One region of the Streptomyces sp. NPDC001204 genome, then DNA from elsewhere that is predicted to be linked to it. Evidence: riboswitches for the same ligand, from Rfam matches in the RefSeq annotation. Region 1 holds a riboswitch; each other region holds the start of a gene.
What was found. Region 1 has a riboswitch for cobalamin ahead of ACWC91_RS08045 ((2Fe-2S) ferredoxin domain-containing protein). Riboswitches for the same ligand answer to the same signal wherever they lie in the genome.
Positions count from the first base shown of each region.

Region 2: it holds a riboswitch for cobalamin, as region 1 does, so the genes downstream of both, ACWC91_RS01005 (ribonucleoside-diphosphate reductase subunit alpha) here and ACWC91_RS08045 ((2Fe-2S) ferredoxin domain-containing protein) in region 1, are expected to answer to the same signal.
Region 3: it holds a riboswitch for cobalamin, as region 1 does, so the genes downstream of both, ACWC91_RS24085 (cobalamin biosynthesis protein) here and ACWC91_RS08045 ((2Fe-2S) ferredoxin domain-containing protein) in region 1, are expected to answer to the same signal.

Region 1 covers NZ_JBSFJL010000004.1:171,661-179,283, forward strand. The annotation lists gene ACWC91_RS08020 (helix-turn-helix domain-containing protein) at 1-382, shown strand, start outside; gene ACWC91_RS08025 (DUF397 domain-containing protein) at 379-564, shown strand; gene ACWC91_RS08030 (hypothetical protein) at 606-1,244, opposite strand; gene ACWC91_RS08035 (maleylpyruvate isomerase N-terminal domain-containing protein) at 1,307-2,077, opposite strand; gene ACWC91_RS08040 (Fpg/Nei family DNA glycosylase) at 2,243-3,025, shown strand; cobalamin riboswitch at 3,051-3,242, shown strand; gene ACWC91_RS08045 ((2Fe-2S) ferredoxin domain-containing protein) at 3,281-3,679, shown strand; gene ACWC91_RS08050 (cobalamin-binding protein) at 3,746-4,666, opposite strand; partial or broken gene ACWC91_RS08055 (acyl-CoA dehydrogenase family protein) at 4,698-4,897, shown strand; gene ACWC91_RS08060 (enoyl-CoA hydratase/isomerase family protein) at 4,897-5,973, shown strand; gene ACWC91_RS08065 (hypothetical protein) at 6,041-6,178, opposite strand; gene ACWC91_RS08070 (GNAT family N-acetyltransferase) at 6,448-6,990, shown strand; gene ACWC91_RS08075 (rhodanese-like domain-containing protein) at 6,968-7,441, opposite strand; gene ACWC91_RS08080 (Lrp/AsnC family transcriptional regulator) at 7,588-7,623, shown strand, end outside.
Region 2 covers NZ_JBSFJL010000001.1:216,294-223,916, forward strand. The annotation lists gene mctP (monocarboxylate uptake permease MctP) at 1-363, shown strand, start outside; gene ACWC91_RS01000 (GNAT family N-acetyltransferase) at 442-948, shown strand; cobalamin riboswitch at 1,011-1,147, shown strand; gene ACWC91_RS01005 (ribonucleoside-diphosphate reductase subunit alpha) at 1,272-3,638, shown strand; gene ACWC91_RS01010 (ribonucleotide-diphosphate reductase subunit beta) at 3,638-4,657, shown strand; gene ACWC91_RS01015 (hypothetical protein) at 4,570-4,824, opposite strand; gene ACWC91_RS01020 (helix-turn-helix domain-containing protein) at 4,918-5,883, shown strand; gene ACWC91_RS01025 (bifunctional albaflavenone monooxygenase/terpene synthase) at 5,905-7,278, opposite strand; gene cyc1 (epi-isozizaene synthase) at 7,275-7,623, opposite strand, start outside.
Region 3 covers NZ_JBSFJL010000018.1:105,514-113,136, reverse strand. The annotation lists gene ACWC91_RS24105 (alpha/beta hydrolase) at 1-963, opposite strand, end outside; gene ACWC91_RS24100 (class II aldolase/adducin family protein) at 1,100-1,822, opposite strand; gene ACWC91_RS24095 (inorganic phosphate transporter) at 1,978-3,240, shown strand; gene ACWC91_RS24090 (hypothetical protein) at 3,274-3,498, shown strand; cobalamin riboswitch at 3,726-3,870, shown strand; gene ACWC91_RS24085 (cobalamin biosynthesis protein) at 3,971-4,912, shown strand; gene ACWC91_RS24080 (cobyric acid synthase) at 4,909-6,441, shown strand; gene cobN (cobaltochelatase subunit CobN) at 6,438-7,623, shown strand, end outside.

The DNA.
Region 1 (7,623 bases):
GCAGGACCTGTTGACGCGCAGGCCGCCGGTCGCGTTCAGTTTCATCGTCGAGGAGTCGGTACTGCTGCGGCACACGGGAGGTGAGGAAGTCACCCGGGAACTGCTCGACCACCTTCTCGTCCGTACGGAACCGTGGAACGTGGAGCTGCAGATCATGCCGTTGCGGCAGCCGCATCACGCGGGTACGGACGGGCCCATGCGACTCCTGGAGACCCCGGAGCGCCAGTGGTTGGGGTATTCGGAGGGGCAGAAGACGGGGCAGCTGGTGTCCGACCGGGAAGCGGTGAGCGTCATGCACATGCGTTATGCCAAGATGCGCTCGCAGGCCCTGTCCCCAGTGGACTCGGTGGAGTTGTTGCAGAGGATGAGAGGGGCTCTATGAACACCGCCGGTGAACTGGACTGGTTCAAGAGCAGCTACAGCGGATCCGAGGGTGACGACTGCGTGGAAGTCGCACTCGCCCCCGGAGCCGTGCACGTACGCGACTCCAAGCAGAGTGACGGGCCGCGATTCGGGGTCGCCTCCTCGGCGTGGGCGGATTTCCTCGGTTTCGTGGCGGAGTAACCGATGTGTTGTGGGCCGCAGCCTCTCGCTGCTGCACCACTTCACGGTCTGGAGGGACGGACGACGACCTCGCTCCCCAGTGGTGTGTAGCCGGCCTTGAGGAAGGCCCGAAGGGATCGAGCGTTACCTGGGGCGACAGCGGCGAAAACCGGCTCTCCGGCGGGGAGTACGGTGAGCGCGTCACGCAGCAGGGAGCGACCGAGTCCAGCCGCGCCGCTGCCCGGGTGGTCGAGTTCGATGCTTATCTCTCGCCGGCCGGCCAGGCCGTCGGCCAGTGTGACAAGGCCGCGTTCATCTCCGTAGACACGGACGTCGGTACGCAAAGCCCGAGCACGGCGAACACGTGGGTGGTCATCGGCATCAAGACGTTCGGGCAGGCGTCGGGGGGCCGGCGTGCCACGCGCGACGAGTGTGACGTCGACACTGTCGATCCACCCCCCGGGACCGGCGAGGTAACGCAGGAAATCCGGAGCCATTGAAGCCCCGTAACCGTCGGGCCCCTGAGCCTGGACGCCGGGAGCGGACAGGGCGGTGGCGATCACGGCGTGCCCGGTGAAGGCGACCGAGCACTCCAGCCCACCCGGCAGAGGTGGGAGAACTGTTACGCGACCGTCCGCGGGCGGGAAGCGTCCGTCGGCGGCATTGAGGAACATGCCCAGCAGCGGGTGGGACTCGGCCATGACGGTCCACCTTACGAGGGTCCGTCCCCCGTGGTGGGCCAGGTCGGCCCCACAACCAGATCTCAGTAGCCGCCCAGCAGCGTCCGTACTCTCCGCAGTGCCTCCGGGCCCGCGGTGCTGTGCCAGCGGGTGGGGTCGGCGGGGCGGCGGCCCCACAGGAGGAGGACGCGGGTGGCCGCGTCGCTCTCGATCGTGGCCGGACCGTCGGGGGCGGCGAACCGGATCGTGCCGCCCTCGGCGTCGGCGGTCACCACGATGTCGTCCGTGCCCGGGGTGCGCAGGCGGCCCTCGACCCGTCCCTCGGGGCCCAGGCCGAGACCCGCGCGACCCCGGACCAGCAGGGGGCGGCCGACCGACATCACGCTGTGCTCGGTCATCCACGGCTCGTTGAGGGACCGCACGGACGTCCGGTCGTCGCCGGTCAGGTCCCAGCGATGGAGGATCAGTTCCTCACGCATGTGTTCCGCGAAGAAGGGGACCTTCACGGAACGGCCGGTCCACATCACCTCGGTGTCCGGGGACAGGTCCTGCGCGGCGGCCGCGGCGATCTCGGTGAGTTCTTCGCAGCGGGCCATGAACGCCGCCCGGAGTTCCGAGTCCGACATCCGCCGGTAGGGAGCCTCGCGCTCGAAGCTCCTGGTCTCCACCGGTGCGCCCGCGAGGAACGCTCGCAGCACCCGGGCCAGTTCTTCGGCGTTCCCCGTCTGGTGGACCAGGACGTCACGCACCGTCCACGCCTCGCACCACGTGCCGTCGTCGGGCCTTCGGCCCTGTACGGCGTGGACGAAGGGAGCCAGCTCGGGCAGCGTGTCGTCGACCTTGGACGGGATCACGGGCCATGGGTATCCCGGTCGGGCCGTCCGTCAAACCGGCGAGCGTCCGATCGGAGGCATGACGTCCCGGAGCAGGGTGCCGAGCGCGTGGGCTCGTTCTCCACGGGTACCCGTCAGCGCGTACGGCGGTCCGACGACCGTACGACGAAGAGCCCGGACGCACGCATGCCCGAACTGCCGGATGTCGAGGGATTCCGCGAGGTGCTGATGACCTGCGGCCGGCGGCGGTGTGTCACGGACGTCGAGGTGCGGGACACGGGGGTGTTGCGAGGTGTCAGCGCGCAGCGGCTGCGGAGGGAGTTGAAAGGCAGGCGTCTGGGGGAGGCGTGGCGGCACGGAAAGTGGTTGTTCGTGCCGGTGGATGACGGCGGTCGCGTACTGGTCTGGCACTTCGGTATGACGGGATCGCTGCGGTGCTGTGCCCCGGACGAGCCCCTCGCACCGCACGACCGCGTCGTGCTGACGCTCGACGACTCCCGGCACCTGCGCTACCGCGATCAACGCAAGCTCCAAGGCGTGCAGTTGGCCGACGACACGCAGGTCGCACGGATCACGGACGGTCTGGGGCCCGACGCGCTCACTCTGAGCGGAGCGGAATTGAGGGAGCTGCTGTCGGGACGACGGCGCGCCGTCAAGAGCGCGCTGATGGACCAGTCCGTGATCGCGGGTCTCGGGAACCTCCTGTGCGACGAGATCCTCTGGCGGGCCCGGGTGGCACCGCGGACCCCGGCGCGGGACCTGGGCGAGACCGCGCTTCGGCGTATCCATGCGGGGATGGGCCGGGTCCTTGAGACCTCCGTGCGTGCCGGGTGCGTGCCGCCGCGCCGTTCCTGGCTCACCGGGCACCGGGACGACCGCGAGCCGACGTGCCCTCGCTGCGGGTGGCCCCTGTGCTCGAACCGCGTCGGCGGACGCCGCACGGTCTGGTGCCCCCAGTGCCAGCAATGAGCGAAGCGACCGTTCCCCCGTGAGCGAATAGCAATGGGATGATGGTCGGCGACATATGGCGACGGCGGTCCGAGGAAGCCGGTGTGAATCCGGCGCGGTCCCGCCACTGTGACCGGTGAGCGAGTTCCGGAAGGCCACTGCCCCCGCCCGGGGTGGGAAGGCGGGACGAGTGACGACCCGGGAGCCAGGAGACTCACGCGGTCGCCTCCTCGATCGACACCGGGGCGGATCTCCCCGGGAGGGGAGTGGTGCGGCGTGCCCGAAAAGCCGACGGACGAGGCGCCGGACAGTGCCGTGGCGGGGAGCGGTTCGGTGCCGTGCCGGGTCGTCGTGTGCCGGGACTGCTGCTGCGGCAGCCCCAAGGTGATCGGGGTCGATCACGCGGCGCAGACCGCGCGGCTGCGTGCGGAGGTGCCGGTGCGCATCTCCGACTGCCTCGACGTGTGCGAGCAGGCGAACGTCATCGTGGTCCAGCCGTCCGCCGCGGGCCGGACCGCCGGTGCGCGACCGGTCTGGCTCGGGCTCGTCAACGACGAGGACGCGACCGAGGACATCGTCGCCTGGGTACGCGCCGGCGGCCCGGGAGTGGCTCCCCTGCCGGACATCCTCGGCCTCTACGCCATCACGCCGCCACGGCGTCCCACGACCTCGTGACGCCCGCACGGGCGGGGAGGCCCGCACACGCGGGGAGGCCTGCACGCGCGGGGAGGCCGACCGTCTTCACCGGCCGGGGAACGGACGTGCCTCGGCCGGTGTGACCGACTCGCCGGCCGGTACCCCGTGCATGATCTGGGCGAGCACCTCCGCCCCGCGTACCACCCGTGGCCCCGGCCGGTTGAAGTAGGACGGTCCGTCCAGTACCCAGACGCGGCCGGACCGAACGGCGGGCAGATCCGTCCACCCGGGCAGCCCGGTGAGCAACTCGGCCTCCCGCAGGGTGCGTTCAGGCGGGAAGCCGCACGGCAGGACGAGGACCACGTCCGGCTGTGCGGCGCGTACCGCCTCCCAGGTCACCGGCTCGGTGTGCTCGCCGGGCGCGGCGAGGAGGGGCTCGCCCCCGGCGGTGGTGATCTGCTCGGGCACCCAGTGCCCGGCGGGCCACAGCGGGTCGAGCCACTCGATCGCCACGACCCGGGGCCGGCCGAGGCCGGCGACCGCGCCGCGGACCCGGTCGAGGCGGTCCCGCAGCTCGGCCCGGCGACGCTGCGCGCGCTCACGCACGCCGAGCAGGTCGCCGACGGTGACCAGGCAGTCCAGTACGTCGTCGAGCGTGCGCGGCTCCAGGCTGAGGACCCGGGTGCCGGCGTCGAGCAGCCGCACGGTCCGGCTGACCTTCTCGTACGACACCGCGCACACGTCGCACAGGTCCTGGGTGAGCACCACGTCGGGGCGCAGGGCGGCCAGAGCCTCGGTGTCCAGGGTGTACAGCGACGAGCCGGAGTGCGCCGAACCGCCGACGGCGTCGGAGATCTCCCGGCTGGTGAGCGCGTCCTGGTCCAGACCGGTCCCGGTCACCACGGGCACCGAGGCGACCTCGCGCGGCGGCCAGTCGCATTCGTGGGTGCGGCCGGCCAACTGCTCCGACAGCCCCAGTTCGGCGACGATGTCGGTCGCGGCGGGCAGCAGGGAGACGATGCGCATACCTCGACTGTAGGAGGCTCCAGGACCGCGGACCGGCACCGGGTACTCCGTCGCCGGCCGGGCGCTCCAACTGAACGGGGGGCTACGGCTACCTCGGCGAGTACGGCCTTGAGAGGATCGTCCGTGACCTGTGCGTCCAGCGGAAGTGACCTGTGCGTCCAGCGGAACCTGGAAGGAACCAACGAGATCATGCGTGTCAGCGTGGCCCGCGGCCTGACGGAGGCGTTCTGATGTCCGCCGCCGAGGAACCCGTCCTGTTCCACACCGACGGACGGGCCGCCCACATCACCCTCAACCGGCCGAAGGCCCTGAACGCCCTCACCCACGAGATGGTGCGCCGCATCGACGAGGCACTGACGGCCTGGGAGCACGACGCGGCCGTGGAGACCGTCGTCGTCACCGGCGCGGGGGAGCGCGGCCTGTGCGCGGGCGGTGACATCCGCGCCATCCACGACGACGTCCGTGACGGGGACGGCACCGCCTCGGCCGCCTTCTGGCGCGACGAGTACCGCCTCAACGCCCGTATCGCCCGCTACCCGAAGCCGTACGTCGCCGTCATGGACGGCATCGTGATGGGAGGCGGCGTCGGCGTCTCCGCGCACGGCGGCGTCCGGATCGTCACCGAGCGCTCGCGGATCGCGATGCCGGAGACCGGCATCGGCTTCGTCCCCGACGTCGGCGGTACCCATCTGCTGGCCCTCGCCCCGGGGGAACTGGGCACCCATCTCGCGCTGACCGGTGCGCAGATCGGCGCCGGCGACGCCGTGCTCTGCGGGCTCGCCGACCACTACGTGCCGTCGGCGGCCCTGCCGGCCCTCGTCGACGACCTCGCCGGCACGCCCGTACGGGAGGTGCTGGCGCGCCATGCCCGACCGCTGCCGCAAGGGGAGTTGGAGGCGCAGAGGGAATGGACCGACCGCTGCTATGCCGCCGGGACGGTCGAGGACATCCTGAGCCGGCTGTTCGACCACGGCGAGCCCGCCGCCAAGGAGGCGGCCGAAACCCTGCTCACCAGGTCACCGACCGCCCTGAAGGTCACCCTGGCCGCCGTGCGCCGCGCCCGCCGTCTCGGATCGCTGGAACCGGTCCTCGACCAGGAGTACCGCGTCTCCTGCGCCGCCCTGAGCAGCCCCGACCTGGCGGAGGGCATCCGCGCCCAGGTCATCGACAAGGACCGCGACCCGCGCTGGTCCCCCGGGACCCTCGCCGAGGTGACCGACGCCGACGTGGACCGCTTCTTCGTCCCGCTCGGCGACCGCGAACTGGGCCTCGCCGGCCCCGGCACCACCGCGCAGTCGGCCGGGTGAGCAGGACCGTCGCGTTCACCGGACTCGGGCACATGGGCGCCTCGCCCGTGGCGTGACGACCACGCGGTCACGCAGGTGCGGGGCATCCGTCGGCGGCGACCGGTTCCTCCTCGTCCACCCCGGGACGGAGCACCTCCGCCGAACCGAGCAGCGCCTCGACCACCTCCTCCGGGCCGAGTCGCTCCTCGACCGAGCGCAGGTGCACGCGGAATGCGCCGCATGTACCTGTGTCGTGCCCGGACCGGGCCAGGCCGTGCACCAGCGGGTGGGGCGCTGCCGATGCCCGGCTCTCGGCACCGGGGACGGTCCCCGGACGCGCCCGCCCCCTCGACGGCCTATGGGAGACGACCGGCGAGCGCTCGTCATCGCCGCCGGGAAAAGAGCTTGGCCCGGCTTGTGGGGACTTGAAGAATGACGGCCATGCAGACTCGACGGGCATGCCCTGACGACGCAGCGGGGGTCGCTGGTGTCCACGTGCGCTCCTGGCAGGCGGCGTTCGCCGGCCTGGTGCCCCAGGTCCATCTCGACGCCATGGCACCAAGCCGCGAAGAGCCCAAGTGGAAGACGCGCATCGCGCAGGCACGGTGGCCGTCGTCAGGAGTGCTCGTAGCCGAGACCGAGGCGGGAATCGTCGGATTCGCAGGTTTCGGCCCGTCCGAGGAGAACCCCGCCGTCGCGGAAATCGGCATGCTCTACGCGCTGCCCGAAGTCTGGGGAACGGGGATCGGGAAGCAGTTGATGTCGGCCACGTTGACGGCCTTCGGAAAGGCCGGCTACACGCAAGCGACCTTGTGGGTCCTGGAGGACAACGAACGCGCCCGGCGCTTCTACGAAGCTGCCGGCTGGCACGCGGACGGCGCAGTCGTGGAAGACACCACGGGTGGGGCCTCCCTCAACAAGTTGCGCTACCGCCGCGCTCTGGGCCGGCCCCCTCACCGTCTGTTCCGGGACGGGTTGGAGCCGAACGGCCCTTCGCGTCGCCGTCGAGGCGGGGTCAGCAGCCGCAGGTGCCCGTGACCGGGGCGGTCAGGGGGTCGGCGTCGCGGCGCTCCTGGCCCTGCCAAGTCCCGTAGGCGAAGCCCTCGCGCACCCAGTACTCGAATCCGCCGAGCATCTCCTTGACCTGGTAGCCGAGTTCGGCGAGGGCGAGGGCGGCACGGGTGGCGCCGTTGCAGCCGGGTCCCCAGCAGTAGGTGACGACGGGCACCGACTTGTCGAGCAAGTCCGCGGCCCGCTCGGGGATGAGCGCGGTAGGCAGGTGGACCGCGCCGGGGACGTGTCCCTGGTCCCAGGATTCGGTGGAACGGGAGTCGAGAACCACGAATCCCGGGTCGCCGCCGGCCGTGAGCGCGGCGGCGACGTCGGACACGTCGGCGTGGAAGCGCAGCGAGGCTCGGAAGTGGGCGGCGGCCTCGGCGGGCGCCGCGGGGGCGACGCGCAGGACGGGGTTCGGGACGGTCATGGTCATGAAACGGGGCCTTTCCTGATGCCGGGCGACACGGCCCGGCTGCTGCTGCCTACGCCCTCGAATCTACGGACCGGAACCGGCATCCTGAAGGCATCTTCCACGGCCTCTGATTGCCATGGCCGGGGAATCCGTGTTACTCCTCGGGAATGACCGTGATTTCCCTGGACGCCATCGACTGGCGC
Region 2 (7,623 bases), on a different contig from region 1:
CAGACCTTCCCGGCCCTGGTCGGCGGCCTGTTCACCCGCTGGTTCCACCGCTGGGCGCTGCTGGCGGGCTGGGCGGTCGGCATGGTCTACGGCACGGTCGCCGCCTACGGGGTCGCCTCGCCGACGCAGAAGCACTTCGGCGGCTCGGCGAAGGAGATCCCGGGCATCGGCGAGATCGGCTACATCGGTCTGACGGCGTTCGTGCTCAACGCGGCCGTCGCGGTGGTCCTGACGCTCGTGCTGAGGGCGGTCAAGGCGCCTGAGGGCGTGGACGAGACCCGGCCGGAGGACTACACGGCGGACGCCGGCGACCCGGGCGTCGAGGTGGAACTCCCGCCGGCCACGGCGGCGGCCCCGCACTGACGACCAGGAGGCGCATCCGACGGGCCGCCGGAGAAATCCGGCGGCCCGTCGCCGTGCCCGTGCGGCACACTCGGGCGCATGGACATCGTGATCCGGCCGGTGGAACCCGGCGAGTACGGCACCCTCGGTGAGATCACCGCGCAGGCCTACCTCCGGGACGGGCTCCTCGACTTCGGTGAGAGCGACGAGTATCTCGGCGAGCTGCGGGACGTGGCCAAGCGGGCGGCCGCCGCCGAGGTACTGGTGGCGGTGGCGGACGGGGAGGTGCTCGGCGGCGTGACCTTCGTCCCCGGCACGGGCCCCATGGCCGACCTCGCCGGTCCCGGGGAGACCGAGATACGGATGCTCGCGGTCGGGCACGCGGCGCGCGGCCGAGGCGTCGGCGAGGCCCTCGTACGGGCCTGTCTGGACCGGGCACGGGCCGTGGAGGGCTGTGTCCGCGTGGTGCTGTCCACCCAGAGCTCCATGCACACCGCCCACCGCATCTACGAGCGTCTGGGCTTCGTCCGCACGCCGGGCCGGGACTGGAACCCCCTCCCGCACCTGGACGACATCATGCTGCTGACCTACGAGTTGACATTCTGACACGTACCGGAAGCGACACGGCACAACATATGGGGGTGCCCGACTCACTCAGCACAAGATGTATGCTCGTGCTCGCTGTCGCCGCAGGGGAATCCGGTGCGAATCCGGAACTGTCCCGCAACGGTGTACTCGTGCGCGTATGCCCCCATGGGCCGCCACGAGCGTCAGTCCGAGGACCTGCCGACAGTGCGCCCGGCCGTCCGGTCCGGGTGCCCTGACGTCCGGGCTTCGTGGAATGGGCCGGTGGACGCGGCGCCGCGTGCGCTCGTGTGCTGCCCCCTGCCCTCGGCGAGGCCCCGTGCCGAGCGAGGGAGAGCTCCAACGTGACCATCGCGCCAGCAGACCCGGTTTCAGCCACAGCTCCGGAAACCGACGGTCCAGGTGCCGTACTGCTGCGGACCCTGACCGAGCTGACCGCCGACCTCCCCGACGCCGACCCCGGCCGGGTCGCCGCCGCCGCGCTGCGCGGCCGGTCGGCACGGGCCGACGAGGCCGAGTTGCGCGAGCTGGCCACGGAGGCGGCCGCCGGGCTCATCTCCGAGGACCCCGCCTACTCCCGGCTCGCGGCCAGGCTGCTGACCCTCGCCATCCGCGCCGAGGCCGCCTCCCAGGGCGTCGTGTCCTTCACCGACTCCGTCGCCGTCGGCCACCGCGAGGGCCTTCTCGCCGACCGGACCGCCGAGTTCGCACACCGGTACGCCGACCGCCTCGACGCGCTGATCGACCCGGGCGCCGACGACCGCTTCGGCTACTTCGGCCTGCGCACCCTGCACAGCCGGTACCTGCTGCGGCACCCGATCACCCGCAAGGTGATCGAGACGCCGCAGCACTTCCTGCTGCGGGTCGCGGCGGGTCTCGCGCAGGACGACACCGCACGGTCGGCCGACGAGGTCGAGGCGCTCTACGGGCTGATGAGCCGCCTCGACTACCTGCCCTCCTCCCCCACGCTCTTCAACTCCGGTACGCGTCACCCCCAGATGTCGTCCTGCTACCTGCTCGACTCCCCCAGGGACGAGCTGGACTCGATCTACGAGCGCTACCTCCAGGTCGCGCGGCTGTCCAAGCACGCCGGCGGCATCGGCATCGCCTACTCCCGCATCCGCTCCCGCGGTTCGCTGATCCGCGGCACCAACGGGCACTCCAACGGCATCGTGCCGTTCCTGAAGACCCTGGACGCCTCGGTGGCCGCCGTGAACCAGGGCGGCCGGCGCAAGGGTGCCGCCGCGGTCTACCTGGAGACCTGGCACTCGGACATCGAGGAGTTCCTGGAGCTGCGCGACAACACCGGTGAGGACGCCCGCCGTACGCACAACCTCAACCTCGCGCACTGGGTCCCGGACGAGTTCATGCGCCGGGTGAACGCCGACGGGCAGTGGTCGCTGTTCTCCCCCTCGGACGTGCCGGAGCTGACCGACCTGTGGGGCGAGGAGTTCGACGCCGCGTACCGCGCCGCGGAGGCGCGGGGCCTGGCCAGGAAGACCATGCCGGCCCGCGACCTGTACGGCCGTATGATGCGCACCCTCGCGCAGACCGGCAACGGCTGGATGACCTTCAAGGACGCCGCCAACCGCACCGCCAACCAGACGGCGCAGCCGGGCCACGTCGTCCACTCCTCCAACCTCTGCACGGAGATCCTGGAGGTCACCGACGACGGCGAGACGGCGGTGTGCAACCTGGGTTCGGTCAACCTCGGCGCGTTCGTGGCCGGCGGTGACATCGACTGGGAGCGGCTGGACGAGACCGTCCGCACCGCCGTCACCTTCCTCGACCGCGTGGTGGACATCAACTTCTACCCGACCGAGCAGGCGGGCCGCTCCAACGCCCGCTGGCGGCCGGTGGGCCTGGGCGCCATGGGCCTTCAGGACGTCTTCTTCAAGCTGCGGCTGCCCTTCGACTCCCCGGAGGCGAAGGCCCTGTCCACCCGCATCGCCGAGCGGATCATGCTCGCCGCGTACGAGGCGTCCGCCGACCTCGCCGAGCGCAGCGGCCCACTGCCCGCGTGGGAGAAGACCCGTACCGCCCGGGGCGTGCTGCACTCCGACCACTACGACGTCGAGCTGACCTGGCCGGAGCGCTGGGCGGCGCTGCGCGAGCGGATCGCCGCCGTCGGCATGCGCAACTCGCTGCTGCTCGCCATCGCCCCGACCGCGACCATCGCCTCGATCGCGGGCGTGTACGAGTGCATCGAGCCGCAGGTCTCCAACCTCTTCAAGCGCGAGACGCTCTCCGGGGAGTTCTTGCAGGTCAACTCGTACCTGGTGAACGATCTGAAGGCGCTCGGCGTCTGGGACGCCCGCACCCGCGAGGCGCTGCGCGAGGCGAACGGCTCGGTGCAGGACTTCGCCTGGATCCCCGAGGACGTGCGGACGCTGTACCGCACGGCGTGGGAGATCCCGCAGCGCGGTCTGATCGACATGGCCGCGGCCCGCACCGCGTTCCTGGACCAGTCCCAGTCCCTGAACCTGTTCATGGAGACGCCGACCATCGGCAAGCTCTCCTCGATGTACGCCTACGCCTGGAAGCAGGGCCTGAAGACGACGTACTACCTGCGTTCCCGCCCGGCGACCCGCATCGCCCGCGCCGCCCGGGCGCAGGCTCCCGCCACCGTCCCCGTCCAGCAGGCGGCGCCGGACGCCGACGCGATCGCCTGCTCCCTTGAGAACCCCGAGTCCTGCGAGGCCTGCCAGTGATGACCAGCACCGACCGACGCCAGAACCTGCTCGACCCGGGCTTCGAGCTGACCCTGCGCCCGATGCGCTACCCCGACTTCTACGAGCGCTACCGGGACGCCATCAAGAACACCTGGACCGTGGAGGAGGTCGACCTCCACTCGGACGTCGCCGACCTCGCCAAGCTGACCCCGGGCGAGCAGCACCTCATCGGCCGGCTGGTCGCGTTCTTCGCGACGGGCGACTCGATCGTCGCCAACAACCTGGTGCTCACGCTCTACAAGCACATCAACTCCCCCGAGGCACGCCTGTACTTGAGCAGGCAGCTGTTCGAGGAGGCCGTGCACGTCCAGTTCTATCTGACGCTGCTGGACACCTACCTCCCCGACCCGGACGACCGCGCCGCCGCCTTCGACGCGGTGGAGAACATCCCCTCCATCCGGGAGAAGGCCGAGTTCTGCTTCAAGTGGATGGACTCGGTGGAGAAGCTGGACCGGCTGGAGACGAAGGCGGACCGCCGGCGCTTCCTGCTCAACCTCGTCTGCTTCGCCGCGTGCATCGAGGGCCTGTTCTTCTACGGCGCCTTCGCCTACGTCTACTGGTTCCGCAGCCGCGGCCTGCTGCACGGTCTGGCCACCGGCACCAACTGGGTGTTCCGTGACGAGACGATGCACATGTCCTTCGCCTTCGACGTGGTCGACACCGTGCGCAAGGAGGAGCCGGACCTCTTCGACGACGACCTCCAGCGGCAGGTCACCGACATGCTGCGGGAGGCCGTCGAGGCCGAGCTGCAGTTCGCGCGCGACCTGTGCGGTGACGGCCTCCCGGGGATGAACACCGACTCGATGCGGCAGTACCTGGAGTGCGTCGCCGATCAGCGCCTGACGCGCCTCGGCTTCGCTCCGGTGTACGGCTCCGAGAACCCCTTCTCCTTCATGGAGCTCCAGGGCGTTCAGGAGCTGACCAACTTCTTCGAGCGGCGCCCGTCGGCGTACCAGGTGGCGGTGGAGGGCACCGTCGACCTGGACGAGGACTTCTGAGCCTCGTCGCGGCTCTCGCGGGCCTCCCGGTCCTCGTGGGCCTGGCGGATCCGGCGGTCGGCACGTCGGTCGTGGACGATGCCGATCACCGACGGCAGGACCATGAGGACCAGGAGTCCCAGGACGGCGAGCATCGAGATCAGTCCTTGCAGCTGTGTCGTGGTCATGGACACCACTGTGGCGCCGGATGCTCCTTACCGTGAGTGGCAGGACTGCCGTACACCTTCAAAATCCTGCCACCACGGGGGCACACTGGAGCCATGCTGAAGAACGTGGCCACCGTGCTGCTGGACGGAGTGCACCCCTTCGAGCTCGGCGTGGTCTGCGAGGTGTTCGGACTCGACCGCAGTGACGAGGGACTGCCGGTGTACGACTTCGCGGTCGTCTCCGCGGAGGGCCCGGCGCTGAGCACCCATGTCCCCGGCCTCACGGTCTCGACACCGCACGGCCTGGACCGGCTGGAGGAGGCCGACCTGATCACGGTGCCGGCCGCCGACGCCATCACCTCGCGCGGCTACCCGCCCGAGCTCCTCGACGCGCTGCGCCGGGCGGTGGACCGGGGCGCGCGGGTGCTCAGCGTCTGCTCGGGCGTCTTCGTGCTGGGCGCCGCCGGTCTGCTGGACGGGCGGCGCTGCGCGGCGCACTGGAGGCACGCGGAGGAACTGGCCCGGCGCTTCCCCCGGGCGGTGGTCGAGCCGGACGTGCTGTACGTGGACGCGGACCCGGTGATCACCTCGGCCGGCACCGCCTCCGGCATCGACGCCTGCCTGCACATCGTGCGCAAGGAACAGGGCCCGGAGGTCGCCAACAAGATCGCCCGGCGGATGGTGGTGCCCCCGCACCGCGACGGCGGGCAGGCCCAGTACATCGAGCGGCCGCTGCCGAAGTCCTCCTGCGACACCATCGGCGAGGTGCTGGTCTGGATGGAGGAGCACCTCGACCAGGAGGTCACCGTCGAACAGCTCGCCGCCCGCGCCCATATGTCGCCGCGGACCTTCGCCCGCCGCTTCCAGCAGGAGACGGGTACCACTCCGTACCGCTGGCTGCTGCGCCAACGCGTGCTGCTGGCACAGCGGTTGCTGGAGGCGACGGACGAGACCATGGACACGATCGCGGACCGTACGGGGTTCGGGACCGCGGCGGCGCTGCGGCACCAGTTCGTCCGCGCGCTGGGCACCACCCCGAACTCCTACCGGCGCGCGTTCCGGGGCCCGCAGGCCGCCTGAACGCGCGCCGTGCCGCTCACGTCACCTGAGCACCGGCCGCACCAGCATCCTCTCCGGGCGCAGGGTGATGCCGACCCGGGGCGTGCCGTCCGAACCGGGAGCCTCCTCGAAGCGGAACTTCGTCGCCACCGCGGCGGTGAACAGACTCAAAAGCGCCATCGAGAAGTGATCGCTGGGGCACTTGCGGTTGCCCACGCTGAACGGGCTCATGGCGTATTTCGGTACGTCCTTGGCGCGTTCAGGAAGCCAGCGGTCGGGGTCGAACTCCAGGTTGTCCGGATACGAGCGCCGATCTCGCTGGACGGCGTACGGGCTGTAGATGATGTCGGCCCCGGCCGGAATGCGATAGCCACCGAGTTCGGTCTCGGTCACCGCCCGCCGCGTCAATACCCATACGGCCGGCCGCAAACGCATCGTCTCCACGATGACATTGTTGGTGTGGGTGAGTCTGCGGACGTCGTCGAATCCGACCGGGCGGCCGCCGGTGACGGATTCGACCTCCGCACGGATCCGGTCACCGTGTTCCGGGTGTATCGCGAGCACTCGGAGCAGCCACATGATCGTGGCGCCCACCGTTTCGCTGCCCGGGGTGAGTATCGCGACCACCTGGTCGTGGATCTCCTGTTCCCCGATGGGCTCGCCATTGTCGTCCTCGGCCGTCAGCAATGCCGTCAGCAAATCGTCCGGATTCCGGCCGGACGCCCGGCGCTCGGCGATGATCTCGTCGACGAGGAGATGCAGATCGGCGAGCGCCCGGTTGAATTCGCGGTTGGCCGGCAGCGGCAGCCGGTACAGCGGCCCGAGCGGCACCACCATCCGCTGGTACATCCCGCGGAAGACGGTGGCCAGCGCGTCGCACAACCGGTCGGCGCACTCGTCCATGTACCGGCCGCGCAGCAGGCAGCGGGCCGCGATCCGCACGGCGATCCGGAAGGCCTCCGAGGCGCAGTCGATCGTCTCCCCGGGCCGCCAGCGCTCGGTCAGCGCGTGCGCCTCCTCCTCCATGACCGGCCCGTAGGCGGGGATGGCGTCGAGCCGGAACGCGGGCTGGATGGTGCGGCGCTGGCGCCGGTGCAGCGCGCCGTTGGAGGTGGCCACCCCCTCCTTGCCGACCAGGCCCTCCAAGGACTCCCACAGCGGGCCGGAGATGATGTAGTCGGGGCTGAGGGCCACCGCGCCGGTGAGGGCGGGCGTGGTGACGGCGTAGACCGTCTTCGGGCCGAGCTTGAGCCGGACGACGTCGCCGTGGTCGCGCAGTTGGGACATGAAGGCCAGCGGATCGCGGACCAGTTTCAGACCGTGGCCGAGAAGCGGCACCCCGCCCCCGGCCACCGGTGGTTCCTGTGGTCCCGGGGCGTTGTGCCGGGTTTCCGACTGCACTGATTCGGCGGTCATTTCCCACCCGCCCCTTCGTTGTCGACGTACGGGGGTGTGGCCGGGTCCTCCCAGTTGTCGACCATGTACCGGCCGGACTCGTGGTGGAACCAGTAGACGGAACTGAACCAGTTCCGCATGTTGCCGAGGCACGCCCTTGCGGCGGCGCTCAGTTCCTTTCCCCGTACCGTGCCGTCCGCGAGGCCGTCGGCGAAGATCAATCCCTCCTGCTCCGCGAGCAGGAATTCGGATACACATTCCTCGATGCGCCCGCGCATTTCCGCTGTCGCCTCCTCCAGGCTCAGCCCGTCGTGTTTGACGAGACTGATCCCGAGATTGTGCACTTCGTCGCCCGCCATTTCCTTG
Region 3 (7,623 bases), on a different contig from region 1:
CGGGCCGTGGAAGATCAGCGTCGGTACCGTGAGTCCCTCCGGGTCCGTCGTGTGGGCCAGGCGGTCGCCGTACAGACCGGTGCGCCCCTGCGCGGCGCGCACCGCGAGCGGCAGCAGCGGGCCCGGGGTGTGCCGCGCCCGGGCCAGGGCCCGCAGCGTCACCTCCCAGTTGAGCACCGGGGAGTCCAGCACCAGTCCGGAGATCCGCTCGCGCACCGCCGAGCGGGTGGCGGCGCGCAGCGCCATCGTGGCGCCGGTGGACCAGCCGTGCAGAACGATCCGCTCGGCGCCGTACCGCACGGCGTAGCGGATCGCCGCGTCCAGGTCCCGCCATTCGGTCTCGCCGAGGTGGTTCAGGCCGTCCGGCGGACGGGGCGCGCCGAGGTCGCCGCGGTAGGCGAGGGCCAGCACCGGGAAGTGCCGGCGATGCAGGAACCCCATGATGTTCATGGGGAGTTCGCGGGTGGCGCCCAGGCCGTGCACCGCGATCACCCAGGCCTCGCGCACCCCGGGCACGAACCACGCGGGCAGGGGGCCCAGTTCGCCCGGTATGTCGATGTCGGCGTGCTCGATGCCGAGGGCGGAGCGCGGGTTGCCGACGTGCAGGTTCGGGGTGAGCCACACCTTGTCGCCGCGGTTCAGGGCGCCGTGGGTGACGCGCTCCAGCCGGCGTACGACGGTGTCGGGCCGGTGCGGGGCGGTGGGCAGGACGGGGCCGACCACCGCGTGGGAGCCGTTGCCGGCCAGGCCGTAGGTGCCCGGGCGCAGGGAGGCCAGGTCCCGGGTGAGGCTGATCTGGCCTGCGGCCGTGCCGTGCACGCTGAGCCGGGGTTCGGTGGGCAGGGGCCGGCCCGGAAGTGCCTTGAGCGCGGCGTCGCTGGCGAGCCGGCCGGCGGCGACGCTCGCCGCGCCGGCCGCCAGGGCTGCGGTGACGGCCACGGCCGTCGCTTTGACTGTGGGCACGGCTCCAGTGTCCTGGCGCACCCGGTCACCGGCCAGTGGGACGAAGGGTCGGGGTGACATGTCCGCGCGAGTTCCATGGAGAGCGGCGTTCATTCCCGCGCCGCCCGCACACGGGGCCGGCGGCGCGCACACGGGGCTACCGTCCCGCGCCGTCCCCGACTCCCTGCCCCGGCTCCCGCCCCTGTCCCGACCCCTGCCCCTGCCCCTGCCCCTGCTGTCCGTACGCCCGCAGCCGCTCCCCCGCCCGGGCCAGTTGCTCCGGCGTCAGCAGAGCCGGTGTCAGGCCGGGGACGCTGGACGCCGCCAGCCACACACGGCACATCCACTCCAGCTGGGCCGTACGGTCGTAGGCCTGGTCGAGGGTGGTGCCGTAGGTGACGGTGCCGTGGTTGCGCAGCAGGCAGCCGGTGCGGCCGTCGAGGGCGCGCAGCATGTTCCCGGCCAGTTCCTCGGTGCCGTACGTGGCGTAGGGGGCCACGCGGACGGGCCCGCCGAGCGCGCCGGCCATGTAGTGGATCAGCGGGAGCTCGGTGACGAGGGTCGAGACGGCCGTCGCGTGCACGGCGTGGGTGTGGACGACTGCGCCCGCGTCGGTGCCGCGGTAGACCGCGAGGTGCATGGGCAGTTCGCTGGTCGGCACCAGTGTGCCGAGCACCTGCCGGCCGTCCAGGCCGACACCGGTGACGTCGTCGTCCGTGAGCCGGTCGTAGGGGACGCCCGAGGGGGTGACCAGCACGGTGTCGCCCACGCGTACGGACACGTTGCCGGAGGTGCCGACGACCAGCCCGTCGGACACCGTGCGGCGGGCCGTCGCGACCAGTGCCCGCCAGGCGCGGGCCGTCTCTCCGAGTTCGGTCATGTGCCGATCCTGCCAGGACACCTCCCGCGAGCGACCGCTCTCTCCCCACCGGACCACGGGAACGGACACCACGATGACCGACTCAGTTCATCTTCCGTTCACCCGGGTTACCTACGTTCAACGCGCCAATGACGCTCGAACGATTGCCTGGGTAAATGGAAAGCTTCTCGCTGATCCTCGCGATGGTGGTGATCACCGCACTCGCGTTCGATTTCACGAACGGTTTCCACGACACCGCAAACGCGATGGCCACAACCATCTCCACCGGTGCACTCAAGCCCAAGGTCGCGGTGGCCATGTCCGCCGTGCTGAACCTGGTGGGCGCCTTCCTGTCCGTGGAGGTCGCCAACACGATCTCCAAGGGTCTCGTCGACGAGAACGGCATCCGTCCCGAAGTCATCTTCGCCGCCCTGGTGGGCGCGATCCTCTGGAACCTGCTGACCTGGCTGGTCGGACTCCCCTCCAGCTCCTCGCACGCCCTCATGGGCGGTCTGATCGGCGCCACCATCGCCTCGGCCGGCTTCAGCGCCGTGCACGGCGGTGTCCTGCTCACCAAGGTCCTCATCCCGGCGGTCGCCGCCCCGGTCGTCGCGGGTCTCGCCGCGCTGGTCTCGACCCGGCTGTCGTACGGCATCGGCAGCAGGTCGAATTCGCACGGCAAGGCGGCCGAGAAGGGCCACCGCGCCGGGCAGATCGCCTCCGCGGGCCTGGTCTCGCTGGCCCACGGCACCAACGACGCGCAGAAGACGATGGGCGTCATCACCCTCGCCCTGATCGCCGGCGGCGCCCTCGCCCCCGGTTCCAACCCTCCCACCTGGGTCATCCTCTCGGCGGGCCTGGCCATCGCGCTCGGCACCTACATCGGCGGCTGGCGCATCATCCGCACCATGGGCAAGGGCCTGACCGACCTCCAGCCGCAGCAGGGCTTCGCCGCCCAGACCAGCGCGGCCACCGCCATCCTGGCCTCCTCCCACCTCGGCTTCTCCCTCTCCACCACGCACGTCGTCTCCGGTTCGGTGATGGGCGCGGGCCTGGGCCGCAAGGGCGGCGTGGTCCGCTGGTCCACCGCGACCCGCATGGCCGTCGCCTGGGCCCTCACGCTGCCCGCCGCGGCCCTGGTCGCGGCCGGCGCGGAGGCGGTGACGCGCCTCGGCGACTGGGGCACCTGGCTCGTCGCCGCGTTCCTGGTGGCCTCCAGCGCCGTGATCTGGAAGATCTCCCGCCGCGAGGTCGTCGACCACACCAACGTCAACGAGACCGGGGAGCCGGCCGGCGTGGTCACCCAGGCCATCGCCGCCGTCACCCCGCCCCCGGCCTCCCCGGTGACCGAGGAGCTCACGGCCACGATCCCCGCCCAGGCCTCCGCGCCCGCCGGTGATCCCGCGTCCGTGGCGACCCCGCCGGCCGCCGCCGTCTGAGCCCGCGCCACAGGCAGAAGGAAGAGAAACACCATGCAGATCGACTGGGTGGCCCTCGGCTCCGTCTTCGGCGTCAGCCTCGGCGTCGCGGTGGGCCTCGTGGCCCTGTTCACCCTCGGCATCGCCGGTCTCTCCCGCCGCGAGCGGGCCGTCGCCGAGGGCCACGGCGGCGGGGGCCTCGCGGTCACCGGCGCCTACGCCTGCTTCGCCGCGTGCGCCGCCGCCGTGGCCTACGGGATCTACCTGATCGTGGCCTAGCTGGTGCTGTGACCGGAAAGGTTCACCGGCTCGCGGCGTCCGGCACGGCACCAGCCACGGCACAGCCCGGCGCGGGACCCGGACAACCGGGTCCCGCCCCCCACCTCACCCGCCCTTCCCGGACCGTCCCCACGACGGGCCCGGGAAGGGCGGGTCTTCTGGTTCCCGGCGCCCGAGGTGTGGGCCTCATCTCAGTACCCCTGCGCAGGTCAACGCCAGGTTGACGGGTGTTCGCGGTGCGTGGTGGACTGCCGGAGCCAAGTACGGCGGCAGGAGAGGAAGTCCGGTGCGAATCCGGCGCGGTCCCGCCACTGTGACCGGGGAAGAACTTCCCCGGGAGCCAGGAACTCTCGCCGCCGGTCTCGTCGAACCAGGGCGTGGACACCCTGAGTGAGGACACATATCGCCATGCGCGGCTGCCGACCGAGGTTCACCACCGTCTGTCCGACCGACCGCACGACCGGCTGACCCGATGGGTGCCGATCGCGACTTCGCGTACGGCGCCGCCGCCGGCCTCCTCGGTGACCTGCTCCTCGGCGATCCACGCCGCGGGCACCCCGTCGCCGTGTTCGGACGGGCCGCGGGTGCCGTGGAACGCGCGCTGTGGCGGGACCACCGCGGCTGGGGCGCCCTGCACACCGCCGTGTGCGTGGGCGGTGTCCTGGGATCGGCCGCGCTGGCCGCGTCCGCCGCGCGTTCCTCGCGTACCGCGTCCGTCGCGCTGACCGCCGCCGCCACCTGGGCCGTCGTCGGCGGCACCTCCCTCGCCCGTGAGGCACGGGAGATCGGGCGCGCGCTGGACGCCGGGGACGTCGAGGGCGCCCGGGCGCGGCTGCCGCATCTGTGCGGGCGCGATCCGCAGGCGCTGGACGCCGACGGGATCGCCCGGGCCGTCGTCGAGTCCGTCGCCGAGAACACCTCCGACGCGGTGGTGGGCGCGCTGGTGTGGGGCGCCGCCGCCGGTGTGCCGGGCCTCCTCGGCTTCCGCGCGGTCAACACCCTGGACGCCATGGTCGGGCACAAGTCCCCCCGGTACCGCCGCTACGGCTGGGCCTCGGCCCGGCTCGACGACCTCGCCGGATGGCCGGGGGCGCGGCTCACCGCCGCCCTGGCGGCCGTCGCGGGCGACGACCCGCGCGGTGCCGTACGGGCCTGGCGCGCCGACGCCGGCCGGCACCCGAGCCCCAACGCCGGTCCGGTGGAAGCCGCGTTCGCGGGGGCGCTCGGGGTGCGGCTGGGCGGCACGCTCTCGTACGCCGGGCGCGTGGAGCACCGCCCGGAGCTCAACGGCAACGGACGAGCCGTCCGGCCGGGTGACATCGAGCGCGCGGTGCGGCTCTCCCGCCGCGTGGGCTGGCTCGCGCTCGGCGTGTGCGCGGGCGTACGGCTGCTGAAGAGAGGACGGACGTCATGAGTGGCGGTCTGCTCGTCGCCGGCACCACCTCCGACGCCGGGAAGAGCGTCGTCACCGCCGGGATCTGCCGGTGGCTGGTGCGCCAGGGCGTGAAGGTCGCCCCCTTCAAGGCGCAGAACATGTCCCTCAACTCGTTCGTCACCCGGGAGGGTGCCGAGATCGGGCGGGCGCAGGCCATGCAGGCCCAGGCGTGCCGCATCGAGCCGACCGCGCTGATGAACCCGGTGCTGCTCAAGCCGGGCGGCGAGCAGAGCAGCCAGGTCGTGCTGCTGGGCAGGCCGGTGGGCGAGTTGAGCGCGCGCGGCTACCACGGCGGGCGGCAGCAGAAGCTCCTCGGCACCGTGCTGGACTGCCTCGCCGAGTTGCGCAGCACGTACGACGCGGTGATCTGCGAGGGGGCGGGCAGCCCGGCGGAGATCAACCTGCGCCGGACCGACATCGTCAACATGGGGATCGCGCGCGGCGCGCGGCTGCCCGTGCTCGTCGTCGGCGACATCGACCGCGGCGGCGTCTTCGCCTCCTTCTTCGGCACGCTCGCGCTGCTGTCGCGGGAGGACCAGGAACTCGTCGCCGGGTTCCTCGTCAACAAGTTCCGCGGGGACGTCTCGCTGCTCGAACCCGGGCTCGACATGCTGCATGGGCTCACCGGCCGGAGTACGTACGGCGTGCTGCCGTTCCGGCACGGGCTCGGCATCGACGAGGAGGACGGACTGAGGGTGTCGCTGCGGGGCGCGGTGCGGGAGTCCACCGTGGCGCCGCCGGTCGGCGAGGACGTGCTGCGGGTCGCCGTCTGCGCCGTGCCGCTGATGTCCAACTTCACCGACGTGGACGCGCTCGCCGCCGAACCGGGCGTCGTCGTGCGGTTCGTGGACCGGCCCGAGGAACTCACCGACGCCGACCTCGTCGTCGTGCCCGGTACACGCGGCACGGTCAGGGCACTGGAGTGGCTGCGGGAGCGGGGGCTCGCGCGGGCCCTGGCGAGCAGGGCCGCCCAGGGGCGGCCGGTGCTGGGCATCTGCGGCGGCTTCCAGCTCCTCGGCGAGCACATCGAGGACGACGTGGAGAGCCGGCGCGGACACGTCGACGGGCTCGGCCTGCTGCCCGTACGGGTCAGGTTCGCCCGCGAGAAGACCCTCGCCCGGCCGCGGGGCGAAGCCCTCGGCGAGCGGGTCGAGGGATACGAGATCCATCACGGGGTCGCCGAAGTCACCGGCGGGGAAGGGTTCATCTCCGATGACGGTGGACACAGCCTGGACGGCTGCCGGGTCGGGGCCGTCTGGGGCACGCACTGGCACGGCTCACTGGAGTCGGACGGCTTCCGGCGCGCGTTCCTGCGCGAGGTGGCGGCCGCCGCCGGCCGCCGTTTCGAGCCGGCGCCCGACACCTCGTTCGCCGCGCTGCGCGAGGAGCAGCTCGACCGGCTCGGCGACCTGATCGAACAGCACGCGGACACGGACGCGCTCTGGCGGCTCATCGAGTCGGGCGCGCCGCAAGGACTGCCTTTCATTCCACCGGGAGCGCCCGCATGAGCACAGTGTTGTTGTTGTCGACCGCCGACACCGATCTGCTCGCCGCCCGAGCCTCGGCCGCCTCCTACCGGATCGGCAACCCGACCCGCGTGGACGTCGACGAGGAGCTTCCGGGGCTGCTGGACGGCGCGGACATCGCCGTCGTACGGCTGCTCGGCGGCAAGCGCGCCTGGGAGGACGGGCTCGCCGCGCTGAAGGCCTCCGGCGTCCCGACGGTGCTGCTGGGCGGAGAGGCCGTACCGGACGCCGAGTTGATGGCCGAGTCGTCGGTGCCGGCCGGAGTCGTGGCGGAGGCGCTGAAGTACCTCGTCGAGGGCGGCCCGGAGAACCTGGCGGAACTCGCCCGGTTCCTCTCCGACACGGTGCTGCTGACCGGCGAGGGCTTCGAGGAGCCGCGGCGGATGCCGGAGTACGGCGTCCACGGTTCCCGTGCGACCCGCGAGGGCCGCCCGACCGTCGGCGTGCTCTTCTACCGTGCCCACGAACTGAGCGGCAACAGCGCGTTCGTCGACACGCTGTGCGACGCGATCGAGGCGCACGGGGCCAACGCCCTTCCCGTCTACTGCGGTTCGCTGCGCGGCGCGGACGCCGGGCTGTACGAGATCCTCGGGCGCGCCGACGCCCTGGTCGCCACCGTCCTCGCGGCCGGCGGCACGCACGCCTCGCAGGCCTCGGCGGGCGGGGACGAAGAGGCGTGGGACATCGGGGCGCTCGCGGACCTGAACATCCCTGTGCTGCAAGGGCTCTGCCTGACCTCCTCGCGCACCGCCTGGGACGAGTCCGACGCCGCGCTGTCCCCCATGGACGCGGCCATGCAGGTCGCGATCCCGGAGTTCGACGGGCGGCTGATCACCGTCCCGTTCTCCTTCAAGGAGCAGGGCCCGGACGACGTGCCGGTGTACGCGGCCGACCCCGAGCGGGCCGCCCGGGTCGCCGGGATCGCCGTACGGCACGCGCGGCTCAGGCACAAGCCGAACGCCGAGAAGAAGCTCGGACTGGTCTTCACCGCCTATCCGACCAAGCACTCCCGGGTCGGCAACGCCGTCGGTCTTGACACTCCCGCCTCGGCGGTGCGGGTGCTCGACGCGCTCCGGGACGCCGGGTACTCCCTCACGGAATACCCCGCGGGCGGCGACGAGTTGATCCACCGGCTCATCGAGGCCGGTGGCCATGACGTGGAGT